Regions from separate parts of the Peribacillus sp. NJ4 genome, predicted to be linked through region 3. Evidence: predicted binding sites of a transcription regulator. Region 3 holds the regulator's gene; each other region holds the start of a gene.
The links. The regulator Rex, encoded in region 3, represses fermentation and respiration genes when NADH is low (regulators of the CRP and FNR family bind a similar motif). The targets are predictions, from matches to a motif close to TTGTGAAATATTTCACAA.
Positions count from the first base shown of each region.

Region 1 (7,956 bases), on a different contig from region 3:
GTGTCACGGCAGAAAAGTTATCGACTAGTACGGATTCTAATGATAGGGCAGAGATGGTTGAATCAGCATCCAAATCGATAGTAGGGGTCGTGAATTTACAGGAGATTCAAAACCGGTACCCATACCAGCAGCAAAGCACGGGGAGCGAAACGGTTGAGAGCGGCACTGGTTCAGGGGTCATTTATAAAAAAGCTAATGGGAAGGCCTATATCATCACGAACAATCACGTTATTGAAGGAGCTAAGGAAGTCGAAATTTCATTGTATGATGGGAAAAAGGCAACGGCAGTGGTTGTCGGGGCTGATGCATTGACGGACCTAGCGGTTTTGACAATTGATGCCTCGAAAGCACCTGAGGGAATTAAATTCGGGAATTCTGATAGCATGCGTCCAGGTGAAGAAGTATTGGCGATCGGTAACCCTCTTGGACTTGATTTTTCACGTTCCGTTACACAAGGGATCGTCAGTGCTACCGGACGCTCCATTTCAGTCGATACATCGGAGGGGGAGTGGGAACTTGATGTCCTTCAAACAGATGCAGCGATCAACCCTGGCAATAGCGGCGGCGCATTGATCAACACCGCTGGGGAAGTGATCGGCATAAACAGCTTGAAGATTTCCGAAAGCGGTGTGGAAGGCTTAGGGTTTGCCATACCAAGTAATGATGTGATTCCGATTGTTACGGAACTGATTGAAAACGGAAAAATCACGCGACCGTATTTAGGAGTAAGCTTGGCCAGCATAGAAGAACTGCCACAGTATTATCTTCAAAATGTTCCTGAAGCTGCAAAGTCGGGTGTCATGGTTACGAGTATAGAAGCGGGGTCGTCAGCGGCGAATGGAGGGCTTAAGCAGCAGGATATCATTGTGGAGATTGATGGAACGAAAATTAAAACGACAGAAGAATTAAGGAAAATTTTATACACAGATAAGAAAATCGGCGATAAAGTAAAGGTTAAAGTCTATCGGGGGACTGAAGAGAAAACGGTAACGATAACCTTGCAAAACTCATAGATAGAAGGAAGGCCTCTGATTGATCATCAGGGGTCTTTTATTTGAAAATGTAGTTAAAAAGTTTTTAATAGTATTGAAAGTGTTGATATCGGAAAAAATGATAGTGTATTTATACTGTTTATCAGATTTTTCATATAGTCTCGAATACCTAAAAGTGAATAGCGGCGTCTTCTATTTGTCAAGGTTTACATTATAGATATGTTAAAAAATAGAAAAGATTTGACAAATTTGTGAAATGTCATAAAATAGAAAGAAAGGGGATGAAATTATGGAAGCTAATCAGAAGATGTTGGATGCAGTGAAATGGGTATCGGGCACAGGTTGCGTAATCGGAATTATTATTTTTGCTTTAAGTTTTTTTGTAAGCGATTACAATAAGGATTATATATTTACCGCTGTTGGAATCGCCATCACACTAAGCGCAGCTGCCATTTTTCTAGTTGGTATATTTTTTGTCCTGACAGAAGAAATGGTAATGAATACACATAAAGGCCAAAGAATTGAATCGGAAACGACTAAAATCATAAAAATGAAATCAAAGGCTAAAACTCAAACAAAAAGAAGTACAGAATTCAGTAACTAAAACGAGGAATATAGCGTAATACACTGGCTTTCTATCATCAGATTCACTTGTATGGATGAACAAAACGAGTTGTTCGTTGGCTTGCAGAATCTTAGCCAATTTAACCCCAAGTATTGAATGCGCTTTCATTCCGTGTGTTGCTTGTACATCCAAACCAAACTGCCTGCACGCCAGGAAGTTCTCACCTTCAATTTTAAACTATATCCACGAGAAAAGGACACTTTTAAAAAGTCCTTTTTTCGTGGATTTTTTTATGTGTTTTTACCTGAAGATACAAAAGGGAAGCACGTATCAATATGGGGGTATTGAGTAAAGGGTTTCCAAAAGGTGGAATTGATTGAACACCAAATGTACTTTTTAAAAAATGGTTTTTGGCCTGTCCTCTGACTGATAAACTTGAACAGTTGCAACAGGTTGATTGATCCCTGAATTACTTCACCCCACGACTACTGCTAAACGGCTGTTTAGGAATACTGACAGGGCAATAAAATAAGTATTGCGAGGAGAAAGAACCCAATTACATTTCACGCTCGTTGTTTCCTTATATATATATAATATTTACCTGTGTTGGATCATTAGGGTATTGAAGCATGGATGCAAGATCGTGTACAATGCGGCTACCATTTAAAAACTTCCATGGCCGAGTGAAAAAAATCCGCTTTAAATCATGTTTTCCAAAGATAGATACCTAATTAACAGGATAGGTAATATAATTCATAATCTTTATAAGTCTTGAGGCAATAAACGAGGTGAATATAATGTGAAAATTTTATTTCATTATATTAGAGTAATATTAAACGGAAAGTGGATCAGTTCTATCTGCAATCCTGTACTGATAAGTGAAGTTTCTGTAGGTAAGTTATTAAACATTTATTATATTTCATTTGCTGAAGATTTTCGAACATTTCAGTTCATTTACCATCTTCTTACTGCTCTTTAATGAACTTTATGTGACAGATGTCACTTTATATTGTCTTTTTTTACACTTGGGATTAATATTGGTATGTCGGGATTTGTGAACATGGTAACACTTTGTCCGAATAATTACCAATAGGAATTTTATTATGTAAGAAAGGGGTAGTACTATGAAAATAAAATGGGCTCTATTAACTATACTTTTTACAATTGCCACTGTGCTAACCGGTTGCGATAACCCATTAATGGTCTTGGACCCTAAAGGGCCAGTAGCTGCAACACAAGCAGATGTTATTATGATTTCGATATGGACAATGGCCTTTGTCGTCCTTGTCGTTATGGTACTGTATATCTTCATGATAATGAAATATCGTGCTTCCAAACAGCGTGATGATTATGAACCACCTCATATTGAAGGAAGTAAGGTTCTTGAAATAATTTGGGTAGCGATCCCAATTTTAATCGTCGCTTTCCTATCCGTTGTTACTGTTAAAACAACAAATGAAGTTGAGGCAACACCTAAAGGATACGGAGATCAAGAACCTTTAATTATTTACGCTTCATCTTCCAACTGGAAGTGGCATTTTAGTTATCCGGAAGAAGATATCGAAACAGTTAACTATCTGTTTTTACCGACTAACCGACCAATTGAATTTAAACTTTATTCATATGGTCCAATCTCGAGTTTCTGGATTCCACAACTTGGAGGACAAAAATACGCGATGTCGAACATGGTTAATACGTTGCACTTAGCAGCTGATGTACCAGGAGAGTATATGGGTCGAAATTCAAACTTCAGTGGTTCAGGTTTTGCTCAGCAAACGTTTAACGTTAATGTACTGTCTGCAAAAGAATACGATAAATGGGTAGATGAAATTAAAGCTACTGCTGAACCGATTACTGAGAAAAAATTCAATGAATTATTAGAACCTGGTCATGTGGGACAATCCACTTACACTGGAACTCACTTAGAGTTTTCTCCAGCTCCTGAAGGGGAACATGCTGGTCATGGTAACCACGGATCTTCTGATACTGAAGAAAGTGATTCCAAGGATTCACACGAGGAACATTCAGAACACAGCAACATGAATCATGATCACTAAGAATTAATTTCGTTCGATAAAACATCTAGGTTTACAAGATAAGGAATATTTTCCTGAAAGGAGTCACAAAAGTATGGATTACTTTGATCGATTTGCCGTACCTCATCCAAGTCCTGCGATTTATGCATCCATGGTTGCCATTGGCTTAACCATGATTGCGGTTGTTGCCGGAATTACCTATTTTAAAAAATGGGGTTACTTATGGCGTGAGTGGTTAACAACGGTTGACCATAAACGTATTGGTATCATGTACATCTTGGCAGCACTGCTTATGCTCTTCCGTGGTGGCGTTGATGCCCTCATGATGCGTGCTCAAACGGCTATTCCAGATAACGGTCTTTTGGATGGGCAGCATTATAATGAGGTATTTACAACACATGGGGTTGTCATGATCCTGTTCATGGCTATGCCATTTATCATTGGGTTAATGAACATTGTCACACCATTACAAATTGGAGCGCGTGACGTAGCATTCCCACGTCTAAACGCAGTCAGCTTCTGGTTATTCTTCATGGGGGCAATGCTATTTAACATCTCTTTCGTAGTTGGTGGTTCTCCTGATGCAGGTTGGACATCTTACTTCCCGCTGGCAAGTAATGATTTCAGTGAATCAGTTGGTTCGAACTATTACGCGATTGCAATTCAAATAGCTGGTATCGGTACATTACTGACTGGTATCAACTTTATCGTAACAATCTTGAAAATGAGAGCACCTGGCATGAACTTAATGAAAATGCCAATGTTCACATGGTCTATCTTGATCACAAACTTCATTATCGTTTTCGCTTTCCCTGTATTGACAGTGGCACTTGCGTTGATGACAATGGATCGTCTATTCGGAACTCAATTCTTTACGATGGCCAATGGCGGTAGCGATATGCTTTGGGCGAACTTGTTCTGGGTTTGGGGACATCCTGAAGTTTATATAGTAATACTTCCAGCTTTCGGTATTTACAGTGAAATCATTTCGACATTTGCACGTCGTAACCTGTACGGATATAATTCGATGGTTATCTCCATGGTAGCTATTTCTACTCTATCTTTCATTGTATGGGCTCACCATTTCTATACAATGGGTCACGGTGCAATGGTTAATGGTATCTTCTCGATTACCACAATGGCAATTGCCGTTCCGACCGGTGTTAAGATTTTCAACTGGTTGTTCACACTTTGGAAAGGTAAAATCGTTTTTACCGTCCCAATGTTATACTCGTTAGCTTTCATTCCGATTTTCACTCTCGGTGGGGTAACTGGGGTTATGCTTGCAATGGCGAGTGCTGACTACCAATACCACAATACAATGTTCTTAGTAGCTCACTTCCATTACGTTTTAATCCCTGGTACTGTATTTGCCGTACTTGCTGGTTTTACGTACTGGTGGCCAAAAATGTTTGGCTTCATGTTGAGCGAAAAAATTGGGAAATGGTCGTTCTGGTTCATTACAATCGGCTTTAATGTAACATTCTTCCCGATGTTCATCACTGGTTTAGATGGGCAGGCACGTCGTATGTATACGTACTCTGAATCAACGGGCTATGGTCCATTGAATATGCTTTCTTTCGTTGGAGCAATTGGCTTAGCAATAGGTTTTGCACTTATTGTGTACAATATCTATTGGAGCACTCGTTATGCATCAAGAAATATTTCAAACGATCCATGGGATGCACGTTCTCTAGAGTGGGCTACCCATACACCAATTCCAGAATATAACTTTGCAATTGTGCCTACAGTTGATTCTACAGAAGCATTCTGGGATTCTAAGAAAAAGGGCTTTAAATTATTTGGTGGTAAAGTAGAAAAGATTCATATGCCAAATAACAGTGGCGTGCCGTTTATCATGAGCTGTATCTTCTTCGTTTGGGGCTTTGCAATGGTATTCAGCATGTGGATCATTGCAATCATTGCAACGATCGGTATCTTTGCTTGTATGATTCACCGTTCATTCGAAAAAGATCACGGACGTTATATCTCTGTTGAAGAGATCGAAGAAACTGAAAATAAATTGCGAGGTGCTAAGTAATGAAAATAGATAACTCGCTGCCACTAGAATATAGCACGGAAGAAAATCGCTTAAAGATTTTTGGATTCTGGATTTTCCTTGGGGCAGAAATAGCTCTTTTCGCTACACTGTTCGCCACTTATTTTGTATTAGTTGATGGAACTGGAAATGGTCCAACAGGGGAACATCTTTTTAAAGTCCCAACCTTAATGTTTCAAACAATCTTTCTTTTAACTAGTAGTTTTACCATAGGTCTTGGAATCAATGCAATGAGACTTGGCAGGCAGAAAGCAACGATTGGTTTCTTCATTATCACCCTTATTCTTGGTTTAGGCTTCTTGGGAGTCGAAATTTATGAATTCGTGGAGTATGTACATGAAGGAGCAACCATTCAAACAAGTGCTTTCTTATCTAGTTTGTTTACATTACTAGGTACGCATGGAGCTCACGTTACACTTGGTTTATTCTGGGGAACCTTCATCGTCATGCAGATTAAAAAGCGCGGTATGACTCCAGAAACAACAAACAAGGCTTTCATCTTTTCACTTTACTGGCATTTCTTGGACGTTGTCTGGATCTTCATCTTCAGTTTCGTCTACCTGAAAGGAATGATGTAATATGAAAGAATTATTCCCACGGGGCCAAGTTATGGGATTTGCCTTTTCACTAGTCCTGACTTTGGTCGCACTATCAGTTATTGTGTTTGATCTCTCACTTAAAATGGGTGTGATCATCCTGCTTGTTACAGCTTTCATGCAAGCTGCACTGCAATTGGTTATGTTCATGCACGCAGGTGAGTCTGAAGATAAAGCATCGATTTACACAAACGTTTATTACGGATTGTTCGTTGCATTGGTTACAATTTTCGGTACAATGCTAACAATGATTTGGGGATATCAATAATCGATTGAAAAGCTGGGCGTCTTGAAGACGCCCAGCTTTTTTGTATTTAATAAGTAGAAATTCATATACCACTCTAACCACTTCGTTCATAGAAATTTGTTAAGAAGGGTGTGGATGAAACCATTTTGTTTAGTATAACCATTTCGGAACATTATATTCATAAGGGCAAAATTTACTCTTTTTGAAGCGCTCCCGTGCGTTTAAGTGCGATGTTTTACTAAAGTAAAACGTTAATATAAAAGACACATTTTCTAAGAAAAACTATCTGATCCTTTGATATAATAATCTATATAAGAAATTAATATATGACGTAGCGGAGATGATGAAATATGACATTGCCGGTTTTGATTTTGACAATTCTATTAAGTTTGCTTAAATTATTAGTTACCTGCCTTCCAACCGATGCAGTGAATTGGATTATCAGCAAATTTAAAATACATTCAGAACTTAGTGACGAGAATGCAATCGTAACCTTTGACGGAAGACGTTTGGAAAGTGAAGATAAAATAAAAGTTATTAATTATTTTAATAAGGCTAAATTTTTGAAAAAGAATCATATATTCCCTGGTAATGAGCAATTGTTTTTACATCCAGAGAACAGTGGGACTCCATTAGTCATTGATACTAAAAGAGGTAAAAAAGATGTTAGGTTATTTGTGTACATGTACAACGACCGTGTGGATGTAGTTAAGCAGTACAGGAAGAAATTAGTTTCGTATAGTCTGCTTTCCGATAGCCTCCAAGAACGCTCTATGCCATTAAGTTTAAATTAAAAGACATTAAAAATGGCAATCTTTAAAAAAGAACATCTCAGACTGTAGGCAACTCGAAAGAAAAGCGAGTTTGCCTGCAGTTTTTTTATTTAAAAAAGGTTCCAGTTGTTTTCAGACGCTCCCTTTCCGCCGACTGTCTGCAAAGCCACCTCGCCGCAAGCGTCTTTGGTGACTCGGTAAGCTGGTTTTTCGGCAGGAGTGTCGTGAAATTTCTTCAATCCAGTGAGGTTTCATCCCATATTAAAGAGAAAAGTATCCTGGAGTATACACTGTCTGTTTTAAAAATATCGTAATGATTCCCTCGGTAATCGCGATAGGGATATGGGATTAGGCCATTCCGTATCCCATTTTGTCGACAAACTGAGGCGGTCTTTAAAAAGATCGTCTTAATTTCTAAATTACTTGTTATTCAAATTGATTGTTGTAACGTTAAAAACGTTTTAAAATTATTGTCACAAGAAAAAACGATTATGTGGATTATATGGGAAAATCGCTATCGAGGGTTCTTTAGAGAATAATACAAATGAAATACAGAAATCAGGATTGAAAAGGGTTTTAAATGTTAATTAATATAAAAACAAAGTGCATAGTGATTTTGGTGAGTTATATCTAAAAAGGTAATAAAAAAAGCAGGTATCTAAATCGATGCCTGCCTTTTTATGCTTTC
Region 1 covers NZ_JAUCFQ010000001.1:4,901,390-4,909,345, reverse strand. Annotated here, with positions in the region: gene QUF94_RS24530 (S1C family serine protease) at 1-1,013, shown strand, start outside; gene QUF94_RS24525 (hypothetical protein) at 1,282-1,596, shown strand; gene qoxA (cytochrome aa3 quinol oxidase subunit II) at 2,682-3,614, shown strand; gene qoxB (cytochrome aa3 quinol oxidase subunit I) at 3,688-5,634, shown strand; gene qoxC (cytochrome aa3 quinol oxidase subunit III) at 5,634-6,230, shown strand; gene qoxD (cytochrome aa3 quinol oxidase subunit IV) at 6,232-6,516, shown strand; gene QUF94_RS24500 (YfmQ family protein) at 6,846-7,289, shown strand; gene QUF94_RS24495 (BA3454 family stress response protein) at 7,947-7,956, opposite strand, start outside.
Region 1: a site for Rex is predicted at 2,545-2,562, ahead of qoxA (cytochrome aa3 quinol oxidase subunit II). Genes of this name have one in related genera too.

Region 2 (7,956 bases), on a different contig from region 3:
AAAATGTTGAATGTTATGCTGTCATGCTCTCCCTGCCTTGAATATTTCAGTGCATTAAAGACCACCTGACTAATGGCAAAGTGAAGCCACTTACGATCCGACTGCACATATAAATTCTCATGCTCCGTGTCAAGTCTAGGATAAATGAACCGTTTGATGAACTGTTTCTTTTCCTCGTTAATCACTTGCTTGACTAGATTAATCAAGTCAACCCGCTCCGATTTTACATCCTCTGAAAAACGCTGCAGCCTTGCTCCATGCAAGATAATTTCCAGCCCTCTGCGAAAACGATCATTTTCTTCTTCAATCTCTTTAAGATAATCCTTCATCGTCTCATTCGAAAATGTCCTTTTCCCTTCTTGAACCAGTAAAGAAATGACGGAAACAGGTGTCTTCATTTGATGTACCCATTGGTGAATCAACAGTTCATATTGCTCCTTCTGATTGACCTGTTCTTGTAATTGTTCTATCGTAGCCTGGTTCATTTGTTGAAAAAGCTCAATCCACAATTTTTGTTCATTTGACAGGGGATCCCCAAAGGCTTCGACATATTCAAACGTCAAGCTCGGTTCTTGCTTCATCCTTACTAACTGATTAAGAAAACGGTAATGCCTTATGTAATCTATCGCTAAAAATAGTAACATCAAAAACAACGCGAGAATAAATAAATAGATGATATTGGAAATCGATATCTGATTTCCCGCTTCCAAAACGGCTAATGCATAAGCAATAATAAGCAGGCTTCCCAATAGAACAGTATAAAATATAAAATAAAGACGGTCTTTAATGTAGGATTTTAGCTTCACTTTTCTTCACCTTGCACTATTTTTAGTCGATATCCTTTTCCCCTGCTGGTTGTTATGGCATGCGTGGCGCCAATATCCTCAAGTTTTCTCCTCACTCTAGTGACATTGACAGTCAAAGTATTGTCATCAACAAATGAATCATCATTCCAAAGTGCTTCAAGTAAATCTTCACGCGAGACAATGGTGTCATACTGTCGTAGTAAACAACTCAATAATTTCAACTCATTTTGAGTTAACGTTACCTGTTTGTGTTGATATTCAATCATTGCTTTTTCCGTATAAAGCGTTAACCCATCCATTTCCTTTACTTGTTGTTGGAATGAAGATATTTCAGCATATTCACCATAAACCCTGCGTAGGGCGCTCTTTATTTTCGCTAGTACCACTTCCAAATGAAACGGTTTTGTTAAATAATCATCTCCCCCATATTCAATGGCCATGACTTGGTTCATTTCATCTGTCCTTGCAGAGATAAATATGATGGGAACCTTTGAAACCGTCCTTATTAGTCGGCACCAATGGAAACCATCATAATATGGCAGATTGATATCCAATAAAACCAAATCTGGCCTTATCTCCTGGAACTCCGCAAATACTTTGTCAAATTGCTTAACTTCAAAAACCTCATATCCATATCTTTTTATATAATTGACCAAGATTCCAGCTATTTTGACATCGTCTTCAATCAATAAGATTTTATACATTTCTTCACCTCTTTAACATAACAATCCTTACTATCACTCTTGCATATCATCAATCTTGTTATTGAATTTACAATAAAAAACCTTGAATGGTCTGAGCCAATCAAGGGGATTCAAATAAAATTAGATTTCCTCCGGGATTTTCAATCCCTCAATGAAGGACTTAAAACTCTCTGCAACTTTATAAATATTTTCATCCTGGCTTGATGGATCGGAATACCACCCCTGATCCCAGAAGTAAACTCCCTTTTCCTCTTCGTTATCTATCAGCAAGATTTTACCTGCACACGTATCATTGCCTATGATAATGCAATTCTTATGTAAGTCTTCTCTGTTTTCTTCATGCCATTTCTGTAAATCCAGTTCTTTATCCTGAAGCTCTAACCCATAAAGTACATTTAAGCAAACGAGTGTGTCTAATGCATCTACATAAAACTTACTGTTTTGCACTGCAGTTGTGCCGCCATTATGGGTAAGAAGAAATTGTTTATAATCCGCAGGGATTTCAAATCCCACAAATTTCTGAAAATTATTCACTGCTTCTTGTGTCGCTTTTCCATATCCCTTAATACTAACCATTCTACCAACTCCTATTCAGTTTATTGTCGCAAAAACAATTGATAATCTTATTCTTTAAGGCCATTTCACCTGCTTATAAAATGGGCCGGGTCCTACACAGTCAAATGGCATTGCACTCTGGTAAACTAAACTTTCCTTTTTCTTATTGAATGTCCTTAACAATAAATTATTCATTATTAGTTAGAAAATAACACTTTTTTGAATATATTAACATAATTTTACTATCCTTTTTAGTATTTTCTGATATTTTTTTTGACAATTTCGTTGCTTTTCATTAATAAAATAGTTTTATTTAAAAAAGAGTTTTTGTCGAAAAATCGATAAATCGTATAATTCGTAGATTAATTAGGAGTTTTCGATGATATATCTCCATTTTCGAAGATATATTCCCTCGCAGATAAACGAAACTTAACATTAAATATTATTCAATAAAAAAGGCGCCCAACCATCATCTTCGAGGTTGTGCGCCTTTTCCCTATCTATTTATTAATCCCATTACATCTCATACAATTTTATAGTCATCATAAGTAATTAATAACCTGCTCATAGAAACTGTCTCAGCACGAAGCTTATTCTTATCACGGCAATAAGCTATTATGGAACTATCAGGAAGTTTAGCAGTACAATTCCATTTTCTATATTTCTCACAATACCTGGAGGATATTTCAATAACTTCTCCACGGATCTTTAATATCCTGCGTTCTACCAAGGGCATCATCTCCAATTCGATAATATTATTTACCCTAAATCAGATAAAATATTCTTGGGTTCCATACTTGCATGGCAACTTCAAAGATTATGGACATTATAGTACAACAAACATACATGTGAAACTAAAGATGCCTATTTTAGGATTGATCACGGTGTAATAGCTGCATGTAGCCGTCATTAATTACTTGGACAAGCTATAGTACAAGCCACCCCTTATAGTAAAGTGAATCACAATCGTTATCTTATATAAAAAAAGTTAAATGTCCCTAATAAACGGCGATATTTAAGGTATTAAAACCAGAATAATCTTAATATTTTTTTGGAATATTAAGATAAATCGCAAAATCCACCTACTAGCTCTTAATAATAACTATAAAATTATATTCCTATCACAAAAAATATATTTGAAATTAAGGGATTAGAGTCGTATGATTAGTAGTATCGGCGGAAAACACATAAAACAAAATAATTAAGTTTAAAAGGGGAATTAGATATGGTAGATGTAGTCTCAAAACCTGAACATGAAACATTTAATATTTCTGCAAACCAAGAACAATTGGATATCCTAGATCAGCTTTTAAAGCCTGAGGTTCAGGAATCCTTGAACACTTTAGTTGAGCAGTTACCAAAGCTGACTGAGTTAGTGAATATTTTAACAAAGTCTTATGATTTCGCTCAATCAGTAGCGACTGATGATGTTTTGAAAAATGATACGGTCAGCGCCATTTCGGAGATCGCAGGACCTGTAGTCGGTTCAGTGAAAGGGCTTGCGGCTAATGCCATCGAAGCTAAGGATCGTGCTGAAGTGAATAATGATGTGATTGGTCTTTTTGGTCTGTTAAGAATGATGAAAGATCCGCAAGCACAAAAACTTTTCCGTTTCGCCCAAGCTTTTCTTGAAGTCTCTTCAGAACGTAAAAACCAAAAATAATTTGATAAACTTTCAGTAAGAACGGGGGATTAACTATGTCAAAACAAATCGTCATCTTAGGTGCAGGTTATGCTGGTTTACTATCTGCCTTATCCGTACGTGAATATTACAACAAGGATGAAGTGCAGGTTACAGTGGTGAACCAATTTCCAACGCACCAAATCATCACCGAATTGCACCGTCTTGCAGGCGGATCCATTTCTGAACAAGCTGTTTCCATTCCTTTGGAAAAACTTTTCAAAGGAAAAGATATCGACCTTGCCATTTCAAAAGTGGAGTCTTTCTCAGTCGATAAAAAAGAAGTGAAGCTTTCCAATGGCTCCACTTTATCTTATGATGCCCTGGTTGTTGCTTTGGGAAGCCAAACAGGATTCTTCGGCATTCCGGGACTTGAGGAAAACAGCATGGTCTTGAAATCCGTAAATGATGCAAACAAGATTTACAAACATATCGAAGATCGCATCCGTGAATATGCACAAACGAATAATGAAGCGGATGCAACGATCGTGATCGGCGGCGGCGGCTTGACGGGTGTCGAGTTAATCGGTGAAATCGTGGATCATTTCCCTAAAATCGCCAAAAAGTTCGGAGTGGACTTCAAGGACTTGAAAATCAAGCTTGTGGAAGCTGGTCCAAAAATCCTTCCGGTCCTGCCTGATCACTTAATCGAACGTGCCATGACAAGCTTGGAAGCACGCGGCGTTGAATTCTTGACAGGTCTGCCTGTTACGGGTGTTAAAGGAAACCAAATCGAATTGAAAGATGGACAAACGATAACTGCCAATACGCTTGTTTGGACAGGCGGAGTCGCAGCTCTTCCTATCGTAGGCGAATCAGGCCTTGAAGTGGATCGCGGCAAAGCAACCGTTAATGAGTATTTGCAATCCAAATCCCATAATGACGTTTTCGTCGTCGGGGACAGTGCCGTTGCATTCCCTCCAGAAGGCGGCCGTCCATACGCTCCTACTGCACAAAATGCTTGGCAAATGGGTGAGCTTGTTGGATACAACCTATATGCAGCCTTTGAAGGCAAGAAACTTGAAGAATTTTCACCAGTAAACTCAGGTACACTTGCGAGCCTTGGCCGTAAGGATGCGGTGGCAACCGTTGGGGCCAATAACACTTCCCTTAAAGGTCTGCCGGCTACATTGATGAAAGAAGCAAGTAATGTTCGCTATCTATCACACATCAAAGCCCTATTCAGTTTGGCTTATTAATTTTAGATAAAGCAATCATGAATTATAAAGGACCATTCATCATTTGATGAATGGTCCTCTTTGTAATTAAAGGGCTACAATTTAAAATCAAATCTTAACTTGGTTGATGCTGAATCTAAGGAAAAATCCCTCTGGTAATTTTGCATTTGTCAAAATCCGGAGTTCTTTTATGCGTTTATCATTATAAGAGGAAACTTTCATCAATTCTTCATCCATATAAGCAGGATGAGTCATTATCTCTACGCTTTCCCCATCCATTACCCTTCCCTTCAGGTTTTGAAAGTAGTCTTCAACCACCATTTCTCCATAAAAGTCATCCAGGAACACATCTGTAACGGTTTGAACCCCAGCAAGGTGCTTTCCAGCATTACGCACTGGCAATCCGTATTTATCGGATAGCTTTTGAATAACTGGCAGAAACTCTGTTATCCCGTGTACATGATGATGGCTGTCGAAATGAGTTGGTAACAGACTGAATTCCAAGAATCTTTCGATCTGTGCTGACCACTCCCTCTCCAAATCGCTCAAGGAAATACCGGCAGGGTCACCATATACCAAACCTTGCTTCTTAAAGAAACCAGATTCGTCAACTAAGCTAGGCACGTCGCTCAACAAAGGTTTTCCCCATGTCAGCACTAAGTGTATACCTACTTTCAACGACGGTGTCTTCTTTGCGATTTCAATCGCATGCTCCGTTGCTTTCGCATTCATCATAATCGTTGCCGAATTGACAATTCCATATTTGTGGCTATCCAAAATCCCATAATTCACCGCTTTAGTTAACCCGAAATCATCTGCATTTACAAGGACCTCAATCATGATAAATTATCCTGCAACTCCTTTTTTTCAAAAAACTGAGGCAGATAATCTTTATGTGCCTCAAGCATTTCGTCTAAGATAAGTTTCGCTACCCGATCACTTGGAACGAGTGGATTAATCGTCATGGCTAGCAATGCAGTATCATAGTCACCTGATACCGCAGCTTCGATGGCTACCCTTTCAAAGGATTTGATTTGCTGAATTAAACCGCGAACGGCGACTGGAAGCTCTCCTACATTGATTGGCTTGGGACCATCCTTAGTTATCACGCAACTGGTTTCAATAGCCGATCCATACGGGATGCCTTCAATCGCACCATGGTTGACGGTATTTACCGCTTGAATATCACGCTTATCCGTATGCATCGAGCAAATCAACCGTACAGCCGCATCACTGTAGTACGCACCTCCGCGCTCTTCAAGCTGCGGCGGCTTGATAGCCAGATCCTCGTCTTTGTAAAGCTCGAATAATCCTGCTTCAAGTCTTTGAACGACCTCAGCACGTGTTTCCCCTTTTTCAGCATCCTTCAATTCTTGGGCCAGTACATCACCCGTTTTATAATAGTAGTTGTGGTATGGACACGGAAACAGGTCCAACGCTCTAAGGAATTCCGGCTCCCAGCCCATTGCATGGATATTCTTCATCGTGACGGCTTTAGCTGGATCTGTAATCAGATTGATGATTTGATCTTTGACACTCTCCCCATCAACGAATACATCCAAGCCGTAAACCATATGGTTCAAACCAGCAAAGTCGATCCGGACTCTTGATGGCTCGACATCCATCAAATCCGCAACACCTCGTTCCATGCCAATCGGAACATTGCAAAGGCCGATGATCTTGGAAATATTACTGTGACGCAGAACTGCTTCCGTTACCATTCCTGCAGGGTTCGTGAAGTTAATCAGCCATGCATCCGGACATAACTCCTCCATTTCACGAGCAATATCCAGAATGACGGGAATCGTTCTAAAAGCCTTGAAAAGCCCGCCTGGTCCATTCGTCTCCTGTCCAATCACTCCATGTTTCAATGGAATCTTTTCATCAAGAGCCCTTGCTGCGAGCTGACCAACCCGCAGTTGGGTTGTTACATAATCCGCCCCTCTAAGCGCTTTCTTTCTGTCTAGAGTGAGATGGACATCAATATTCACACCGGCCTTTTCAATCATCCTTCTTGCCAAATCCCCGACAATTTCAAGCTTTTCCTTCCCCGCTTCGATGTCCACGAGCCAAATTTCACTCACGGGAAGTTCTTCATGATATTTAATGAAACCTTCGATCAGTTCTGGCGTATAGCTCGATCCTCCGCCAATCGTGACAATCTTCAGCCCCTTGCTCATTCGGCAGTCCTCTCCTTCACAACATTTGCATGTAAGAATTCTTCGCGTAGATCGATCATTTCCATTGCAAGATCCTTTACTGTCATCGCCGTCATTAAATGATCCTGTGCATGCACTAGGATGATGGGAAGATCAAAATGGTCCCCGCCCGCCTCGGCATGGATTAATTGAGTTTGGTATTTATGGGCCTGCAGTAATTCCGTTTCGGCCTCGGCGATTTTCAAACGGGCAGAATCAAAATTCTTTTTCTTTGCTTCCTGCAACGCTTCCATTGCAAAGCTTCTCGCATTCCCACTATATAAAATCAATTGAAAGGATAGCTGGTATAATTCTTCTTTTTCCATTTTTCATCACTACTTTCTTAAACGCTTAGCGTTTCTGAATCTTTTGTAAGCTTTGTTTCATTTTTGGTGTCTATCTTCACTTGAGCATAAACGAATGGTAAATAAATAGCTGTTGAAATGACTAGATTGATAGCAGCCAAGACCGCTCCAGATACATGTCCGCCTGTGGCCAGGAATCCACCCACAATCGGTGGGGTAACCCACGGGATCTTAGCGACGATCGGGAAAACCATTCCGCTGCTTACCGCTATATAAGATATCACCGTTGTAATTACCGGACCGAGAACAAATGGGATGAACCACATTGGATTCAGCACGATAGGCAAACCGAATAAAATAGGTTCATTAATCTGGAACACCCCTGGAGCCCCACCGAGTGCAATCATCTGTTTATAACGTTTCCGACCGGCAATGATCATTGCGATGATGAGGCCCAATGTTGCACCAGATCCGCCTAAATAAACAAATGCATCCAGGAAAGAACCTGCCAATACCCCGTATTGGTCCA
Region 2 covers NZ_JAUCFQ010000001.1:3,650,970-3,658,925, forward strand. Annotated here, with positions in the region: gene QUF94_RS18160 (sensor histidine kinase) at 1-806, opposite strand, end outside; gene QUF94_RS18165 (response regulator transcription factor) at 803-1,510, opposite strand; gene QUF94_RS18170 (SMI1/KNR4 family protein) at 1,631-2,086, opposite strand; gene QUF94_RS18175 (helical membrane plugin domain-containing protein) at 3,291-3,728, shown strand; gene QUF94_RS18180 (NAD(P)/FAD-dependent oxidoreductase) at 3,764-4,945, shown strand; gene chbG (chitin disaccharide deacetylase) at 5,033-5,764, opposite strand; gene QUF94_RS18190 (6-phospho-beta-glucosidase) at 5,761-7,104, opposite strand; gene QUF94_RS18195 (PTS sugar transporter subunit IIA) at 7,101-7,448, opposite strand; gene QUF94_RS18200 (PTS sugar transporter subunit IIC) at 7,466-7,956, opposite strand, start outside.
Region 2: a site for Rex is predicted at 3,014-3,031, ahead of QUF94_RS18175 (helical membrane plugin domain-containing protein). Genes of this name have one in related genera too.

Region 3 (7,956 bases):
ATTACCAATATTGCTATTTTACCTGAATACCGAGGGCAAAAGCTTGGAGAAGCCTTGCTCAGGAAGATGATTGAAATCTCCATTGCGATGGGTGTGGTGAGGATGACGCTTGAGGTTCGTGTCAGTAATGCAGTCGCCATCTCACTTTACGAAAAACTAGGTTTCCAAATGGGTGGAATCCGGAAAAATTATTATACAGATAATCAAGAAGATGCTTATGTTATGTGGGTGAATTTTTCATGAAAACAGATCAACTTATATTAGGAATTGAAACCAGCTGCGACGAAACTGCTGCAGCTGTCATAAAAAATGGAACAGAAATACTGAGCAATGTCGTGGCTTCACAAATAGAAAGCCATAAACGTTTTGGCGGTGTCGTGCCCGAAATAGCTTCCCGTCACCATGTAGAGCAAATTACGATTGTTCTTGAAGAGGCACTGCTCCAGGCAGGTGTGACATATGAAGATTTGGATGCCATTGCCGTTACAGAAGGCCCCGGACTTGTAGGGGCACTATTAATAGGCGTGAATGCAGCTAAGGCTGTAGCTTTCGCACATGGAATCCCGATTGTTGGTACGCATCATATTGCGGGCCATATCTATGCAAATAGACTTATTCAGGAAATCCAATATCCTGCCCTTTCTTTAGTCGTTTCGGGAGGTCATACGGAATTGGTGCTTTTAGAAGAACCGGGTTCTTTCAAGGTGATAGGGGAGACGCGGGATGATGCAGCAGGAGAGGCGTATGATAAAGTGGCTCGAACTTTGGGGCTCCCTTATCCTGGTGGACCGCATATAGATAGGCTTGCGCAAGAAGGCTCACCAACTTTGAAACTGCCCCGGGCATGGTTGGATGGCAGCTATGACTTTTCTTTCAGTGGGTTGAAATCAGCAGTAATCAACACTTTGCATAATGCAGAACAGCGCGGGGAAGAAATTGAACCTAAAGATCTAGCGGCAAGTTTCCAAGCAAGCGTTATAGAAGTGCTTGTAATGAAAGCTGTAAAGGCTGCAAAGGAATATAATGTGAAGCAGGTACTGCTTGCGGGAGGAGTTGCCGCAAATAAAGGCCTGAGGGAAGCGTTAACGGAAGCTTTTAAGGATTTACCTATGGATATATCGATTCCGCCCCTCTACCTTTGTACGGACAATGCGGCCATGATCGGTGCTGCTGGCAGTGTCATGTTTGAAAAAGGAAAGCGCTCTGGATTGGATTTGAACGGAAATCCTGGATTGGATATAGAAGCATTTTGATTGACGAGAAGGCAGGATTCCGAACTTCGGCATCCTGCCTTTTTATCGTCTTTAATAAAAAAATAGAATATTCTGTGGATAAAGTTTTTTTGACAATCATACTGGATGTGTATAAATGGGTGGTTTTGTGGATAAGTGGATATGTTTCTGTGGATAATGTGCATAACTCAAATTAATCCCTAGTAAACGGTAAGTGATTTGTTAACAAGTTTGTGGATAACTTTCCGAAACATTTTACCTGAAAAAGAAAAGACCGAGTCATTTGACTCGGTCAATTGTCATTCTTCCAGCTCAGCCCATTCTTCGAGAAGCCGGTCTAATTTTTCCTGTGCTTTATCAAGCTTTGTTTGGACTTCCATTACTTTCTCATGATCTTGGAAAACATTTGGGTCACAAAGTAGTTCATTATACTCGTTTATTTCGGTTTCAAGAAGCTCCATGGCAGCCTCGATATCCTCAATGCGCCGTTTTCGCTGACGTTCAGCTTTTTTTGCTTCTTTATCGATTTTATAATTTGTTTTTTCTACGAATACATCTAAGGTTTTCGCTTGATTTTCCTCTTCAAGTGCTTTGATTTCCGCTTGCTCCTGTTTCTTCTCCACATAGTAATCATAATCACCGAGGAATTCTTCGTTGCCGTCTTTGGAGAGCTCGATCACTTTCGTTGCTATCCGATTAATGAAATAACGGTCATGTGAAACGAAAAGAATAGTTCCCGGATAATCGATCAATGCGTTTTCAAGCACCAATTTACTATCGAGGTCTAAATGGTTCGTTGGTTCATCAAGAATTAAAAAGTTCCCTTTTTCCATCATCATTTTGGCTAGAGCAAGCCGGGCCTTTTCGCCGCCGCTTAGTGTGGAAACGGTTTTTAAAACATCGTCCCCGCTAAAAAGGAAATTACCGAGTACGGTGCGTATGTCCTTTTCCGGTTTAAGGGGATAGTCATCCCATAATTCATTGAGTACGCGTTTATTGGAAACAAGGTTAGCCTGTTCCTGATCGTAGTAACTGACTTCGACGTTCGTTCCGAAACGGAAATCCCCGGAAAGTACAGGCAGTCTAGAGATGATCGTTTTCAATAACGTTGATTTTCCAACGCCATTTGGGCCAACAAGAGCTATGCTCTCTCCTTTTGTCATCCGGGAATTTATATTTTTTGATACCATTTCCCCTTCGTAGCCGATAGCCAAGTCCTGAAGGTGAAGCACTTCATTTCCGCTTTGCTTTTCAATCTGGAATGAAAAATTTGCGGATTTTTCATCACCTTGCGGCTTGTCCAAAACATCCATCTTTTCGAGCTGTTTGCGTCTGCTTTGTGCTCTTTTCGTGGTGGAAGCCCTTGTGATATTGCGTTGGACAAAGTCGCGAAGCTTTTCGATTTCCCCTTGTTGTTTCTCGAAAAGCTTCATGTCCCGCTCATAATCTTCCGCTTTGCCTTCTAGGTAAGAACTATAATTACCATAGTATTTTTTCATGTTGTTCCGGGAAATTTCATATACCTGGTTTACGACTTTATCTAGAAAATAGCGGTCATGGGAAACAATAAGAACAGCTCCTTGGTAGCCTTGTAAATATTGCTCAAGCCAAGAGAGGGTTTCGATATCCAAATGGTTCGTTGGCTCATCCAGAATCAATATATCCGGTTTCCTTAAAAGCAGTTTCCCTAAAGCGAGTCTAGTTTTTTGCCCACCGCTTAAAGTGGAAATTGGGGTAGAATAGTCAAAGTCAGCAAACTGAAGTCCATGCAATACGGAACGGATATCCGCTTCATATTGATAACCGCCCTTCTCTTTGAATGCTACCATCAAAGTGTCATATTCATTCAACACTTTTTGGTAAATTACTTCGTTTTCAAAGATGTCAGGTCTGGCTATATCGGCCTCAAGGCGACGCAGTTCTTTTTCTTGCTCTATAAGGTCCTTGAATACTGTCAGCATCTCATCCCAAATGGTAAGTTCGGATTCCAGTCCCGTATCCTGGGCCATATAGCCGATGGTGACGCCTTTTGGTTTGATTATTTCACCGCCATCATGGGAAATTTGCCCGGCTATGATTTTTAGCAGAGTGGATTTCCCGGCGCCATTACGGCCAACAAGTGCAATTCGATCTTTATTTTGAACTTCGAGCTTCATATTTGATAAAATAAGTTCAGCTCCATAATATTTCGATAGTTGATTGATTTGTAATAAAATCATAGATTTCACCTCAATTGATTATTGTTAGTGTAACTTATTTTAGTTATTATCGGCAACAGCTTGGTTCCAAGCTAAAACAAGCTGTTACATAAAGTGGAATAATAGTGTATGATTTAGGAGGGGTTACTTAAATGGGAGACTTAACGCATTTTAATGAGCAAGGCAGGGCCAAAATGGTTGATGTGAGTGCTAAGCCTGAAACAACCCGGACGGCTATAGCTCAATCGAGCATTTTATTGAACGATGAAATATATGAATTGGTCACGAACCAGAAAATGAAAAAGGGTGATGTACTGGCTGTTGCACAAGTTGCAGGAATAATGGCCAGCAAGAATACATCCAATATAATTCCGATGTGCCACCCCATTGCTCTGCAAGGGGTCAATATAGCCTTTGATTGGGAAAAGGAAGATCAAGGATATAGGCTTAGGATTGAAACGGAAGCTAAGACAAAAGGGAGTACAGGTGTGGAAATGGAAGCGTTAACAGCTGCATCCGTGACTGCCTTGACTATTTATGACATGTGTAAGGCCATTGATAAGGGAATGGTAATCGGGCCTACATTCTTAGTGGAGAAAACAGGCGGAGTTTCTAGCAACGATTATAAAAGACAAGTAAAACAAACAGATAGAGATTAAGTTGAAAAGCATGTGTGAAGGCGGGGAAGAATGATGAACCATGACCCAAAGATACCGCAGGCAACAGCCAAAAGGTTGCCATTGTATTATCGATTTTTAAAAAACTTACATTCCTCAGGCAAACAAAGAGTTTCCTCGGCAGAGCTAAGCGAAGCCGTAAAAGTGGATTCTGCTACCATTCGCCGTGATTTTTCCTACTTTGGCGCGCTTGGGAAAAAAGGCTACGGCTACAATGTCAATTATTTATTATCCTTCTTTAGAAAAACACTAGATCAGGATGAATTGACAAAAGTCGCTTTAATCGGGGTAGGAAATTTAGGGACCGCTTTTTTAAATTACAATTTCATGAAAAATAATAATACGAAGATTGAAATGGCATTCGAAGTCTCTGAAGATAAGGTCGGCAAGCAAATAGCTGATGTGCCAATCTACCATATGGATCAAATCGATACACTATTGCAGGAAAATAATATTACTGCGGCTATTTTGACAGTGCCTGCCCAGGTAGCCCAGACGATAACCGATCGTCTAGTCAAAGCCGATATAAAAGGAATATTGAATTTCACACCTGCACGGCTGACAGTACCTCCATCCATAAGGGTTCATCATATTGACCTGGCTGTGGAGCTTCAGTCGCTCATCTATTTTCTGAAACATTATCCTGTAATGGAAGAAGCTGCATTGGAGGAATGAAAAAAACGCTGCGTTATAGCAGCGTTTTTTATTTTTTCTTATTTTTTTGGGCGGCTTTAATCTTAAAGTGAAGCATGATCATGCGTAATCCCGATCCAAAGTCCAGGGTCGCGATCAGTACAAGTATGTAGGCAAAGATTCCCCATCCTGTAGAACTGACGGTTTGAATCGCGATAGCGGTAAAAAGAGCTCCTAAGCCTGCATAGATGATGCCCATGAATAATGGTGATTGACGTTTCATAATAAACCTCCGATGAATGCCTGTGCAGTATCTATCATCTTCTCAATATCTTTCCGATATACCACTTGAAGGATGATAACAAGCGTATTCATCGCAACATGAGCGCTAATGGACACGAGGATGCGGCCCGTTTTCGCATAAAGGAAAGCAAAGGTGAAGCCCATTGCCGAATATAAAAGAAGATGTTCCAATTCACCATGCGCCAAGCCGAAAATAACTGAACTGAGTAAAGCTGAAATAAAGAAGTTAAAGCGTTTATGAAGTGATCCGAAAATGATTTTCCGGAAAATGATTTCTTCCAATATAGGTCCAATTACTGAAGTGACGAAAATGACCATGGGGACTTGGTAAATGAGTGAAATGAGCTGCTGCGTATTTTCAGATTCAGGCTCCACTCCAAGCATCTGTTCAATGCTCCCGGCAATGCTTTGCGCAAAAAGAGCCATGAACACTCCTGCTATTGCCCATAATATGGACATGGGAATAGAATCTTGATTCCTTGTGTCCACCTTTTCCCTCATATCTTTTCTTATTAAAAAAAGAATCAAGGATAGAGCAACGAGAAAGCTGAATACGATCCAGTATGCTGCAGACTTCACTTGGAGTTCATCAGCAGGCATTCCAATTGAAGACCCGATCAACATGAAAATGGGTACCCCAACGATACTGGATAATTGCATGGCAATGTAAGTGATGATGACGAACCAATATTCTTTTTTCAAAAATGAAAACTCCTTTTATTTTGTCACCCATTTCGCTTAGAACGTTCCAAATATGGGGACAATCAATAAACGCATACTCCAAAATGGTATCAAATATTGAAGCATAACACCACTTAAAGGTACCCCTAATCAAACATTTCAGTCACTTTGTTAAAAGAATCATTATGCTAAAGTAGTATACCCGTAATTTATCAGAAATTAATAAAAAATTTTCGATAAGATACTTGCAAAAAAGGCTCGGTTTATTTAATATTATAAATGTGTTAGCACTCGATGATGAAGAGTGCTAATAATCATGAAACAAATTATCAAGAGAATATGAGGAGGTTGTTTCACTTGTTAAAACCATTAGGTGATCGCGTTATTATTGAACTAGTTCAATCTGAAGAAAAAACTGCAAGCGGTATTGTTCTTCCTGATACTGCAAAAGAAAAGCCACAAGAAGGTAAGGTAGTAGCTGTTGGTACTGGCCGTGTCCTTGAAAATGGCGAACGTGTTGCTTTAGAGGTTGCCCAAGGCGATCTAATTATCTTCTCAAAATATGCAGGTACTGAAGTTAAATACGAAGATACTGAATACTTAATTTTACGTGAAAGCGACATTCTAGCTGTAATCGGCTAATTATACATCATACTTAACTGAACGAAAATTTTCTTAAATTTTAGGGAGGTACTTATAAATGGCTAAAGAAATTAAATTTAGTGAAGAAGCACGCCGCTCCATGCTTCGTGGTGTGGACGCACTTGCAGATGCAGTTAAAGTAACGCTTGGACCAAAAGGTCGTAACGTGGTTCTTGAGAAAAAATTCGGTTCACCGCTTATCACTAATGACGGTGTGACGATCGCTAAAGAAATCGAACTCGAAGATGCATTCGAAAACATGGGTGCGAAATTGGTTGCTGAAGTAGCAAGCAAAACAAACGACGTAGCTGGTGACGGTACAACTACTGCAACGGTTCTTGCACAAGCCATGATCCGTGAAGGTCTTAAAAACGTAACAGCTGGTGCTAACCCAATGGGTATCCGTAAAGGAATCGAGAAAGCGGTCAATACTGCAATTGCAGAATTGAAAGCCATTTCCCAACCTGTTGAAAACAAAGAATCGATTGCACAAGTTGCTGCCATCTCTTCAGCTGATGAAGAAGTGGGCCAACTGATTGCTGAAGCAATGGAGCGCGTTGGTAACGACGGCGTCATCACAATCGAAGAGTCAAAAGGTTTCACTACTGAATTGGACGTTGTAGAAGGTATGCAGTTCGATCGTGGATATGCATCTCCATACATGGTTACTGATTCAGATAAAATGGAAGCTGTCCTAGAAAATCCATACATCTTGATCACAGATAAAAAAATCACGAATATCCAAGAAATCCTTCCTGTACTTGAGCAAGTTGTTCAACAAGGGAAACCGCTATTATTGATTGCTGAAGATGTAGAAGGCGAAGCGCTTGCAACTCTTGTTGTGAATAAACTTCGTGGAACATTCAACGCAGTTGCGGTTAAAGCTCCTGGATTCGGTGACCGTCGTAAAGCAATGCTTGAAGACATCGCAGCTCTTACAGGCGGCGAAGTAATCACTGAAGAAATCGGTCTTGACCTTAAATCTGCAACAATCGATTCATTAGGCCGTGCGTCTAAAGTGGTTGTTACAAAAGAAAATACAACGATCGTTGAAGGTGCTGGAAATACAGCTCAAATTCAAGCTCGTGTAAACCAAATCCGTGTTCAGTTAGAAGAAACAACTTCTGAATTCGACCGTGAAAAATTACAAGAACGCCTTGCTAAATTAGCTGGTGGTGTAGCGGTAATCAAAGTCGGTGCAGCTACTGAAACAGAATTAAAAGAACGTAAACTTCGTATTGAAGATGCATTGAACTCCACTCGTGCCGCTGTTGAAGAAGGTATCGTAGCCGGTGGTGGTACAGCACTTCTTAACGTATACAATAAAATCGCTGAAATTCAAGCGGAAGGCGACGTAGCAACAGGCGTGAAAATCGTTCTTCGTGCCATCGAAGAGCCTGTACGTCAAATCGCACACAACGCTGGACTTGAAGGCTCTGTAATCGTAGAGCGCCTTAAAGGCGAAGCAGTAGGTACTGGCTTCAACGCAGCTACTGGCGAATGGGTCAACATGATTGCATCCGGTATAGTCGATCCTACTAAAGTAACTCGTTCAGCTCTACAAAACGCTGGTTCTGTAGCAGCTATGTT
Region 3 covers NZ_JAUCFQ010000006.1:208,612-216,567, forward strand. Annotated here, with positions in the region: gene rimI (ribosomal protein S18-alanine N-acetyltransferase) at 1-243, shown strand, start outside; gene tsaD (tRNA (adenosine(37)-N6)-threonylcarbamoyltransferase complex transferase subunit TsaD) at 240-1,253, shown strand; gene QUF94_RS27165 (ABC transporter ATP-binding protein) at 1,532-3,451, opposite strand; gene moaC (cyclic pyranopterin monophosphate synthase MoaC) at 3,583-4,089, shown strand; gene QUF94_RS27175 (redox-sensing transcriptional repressor Rex) at 4,120-4,782, shown strand; gene QUF94_RS27180 (YdiK family protein) at 4,811-5,023, opposite strand; gene QUF94_RS27185 (CPBP family intramembrane glutamic endopeptidase) at 5,020-5,745, opposite strand; gene groES (co-chaperone GroES) at 6,082-6,366, shown strand; gene groL (chaperonin GroEL) at 6,425-7,956, shown strand, end outside.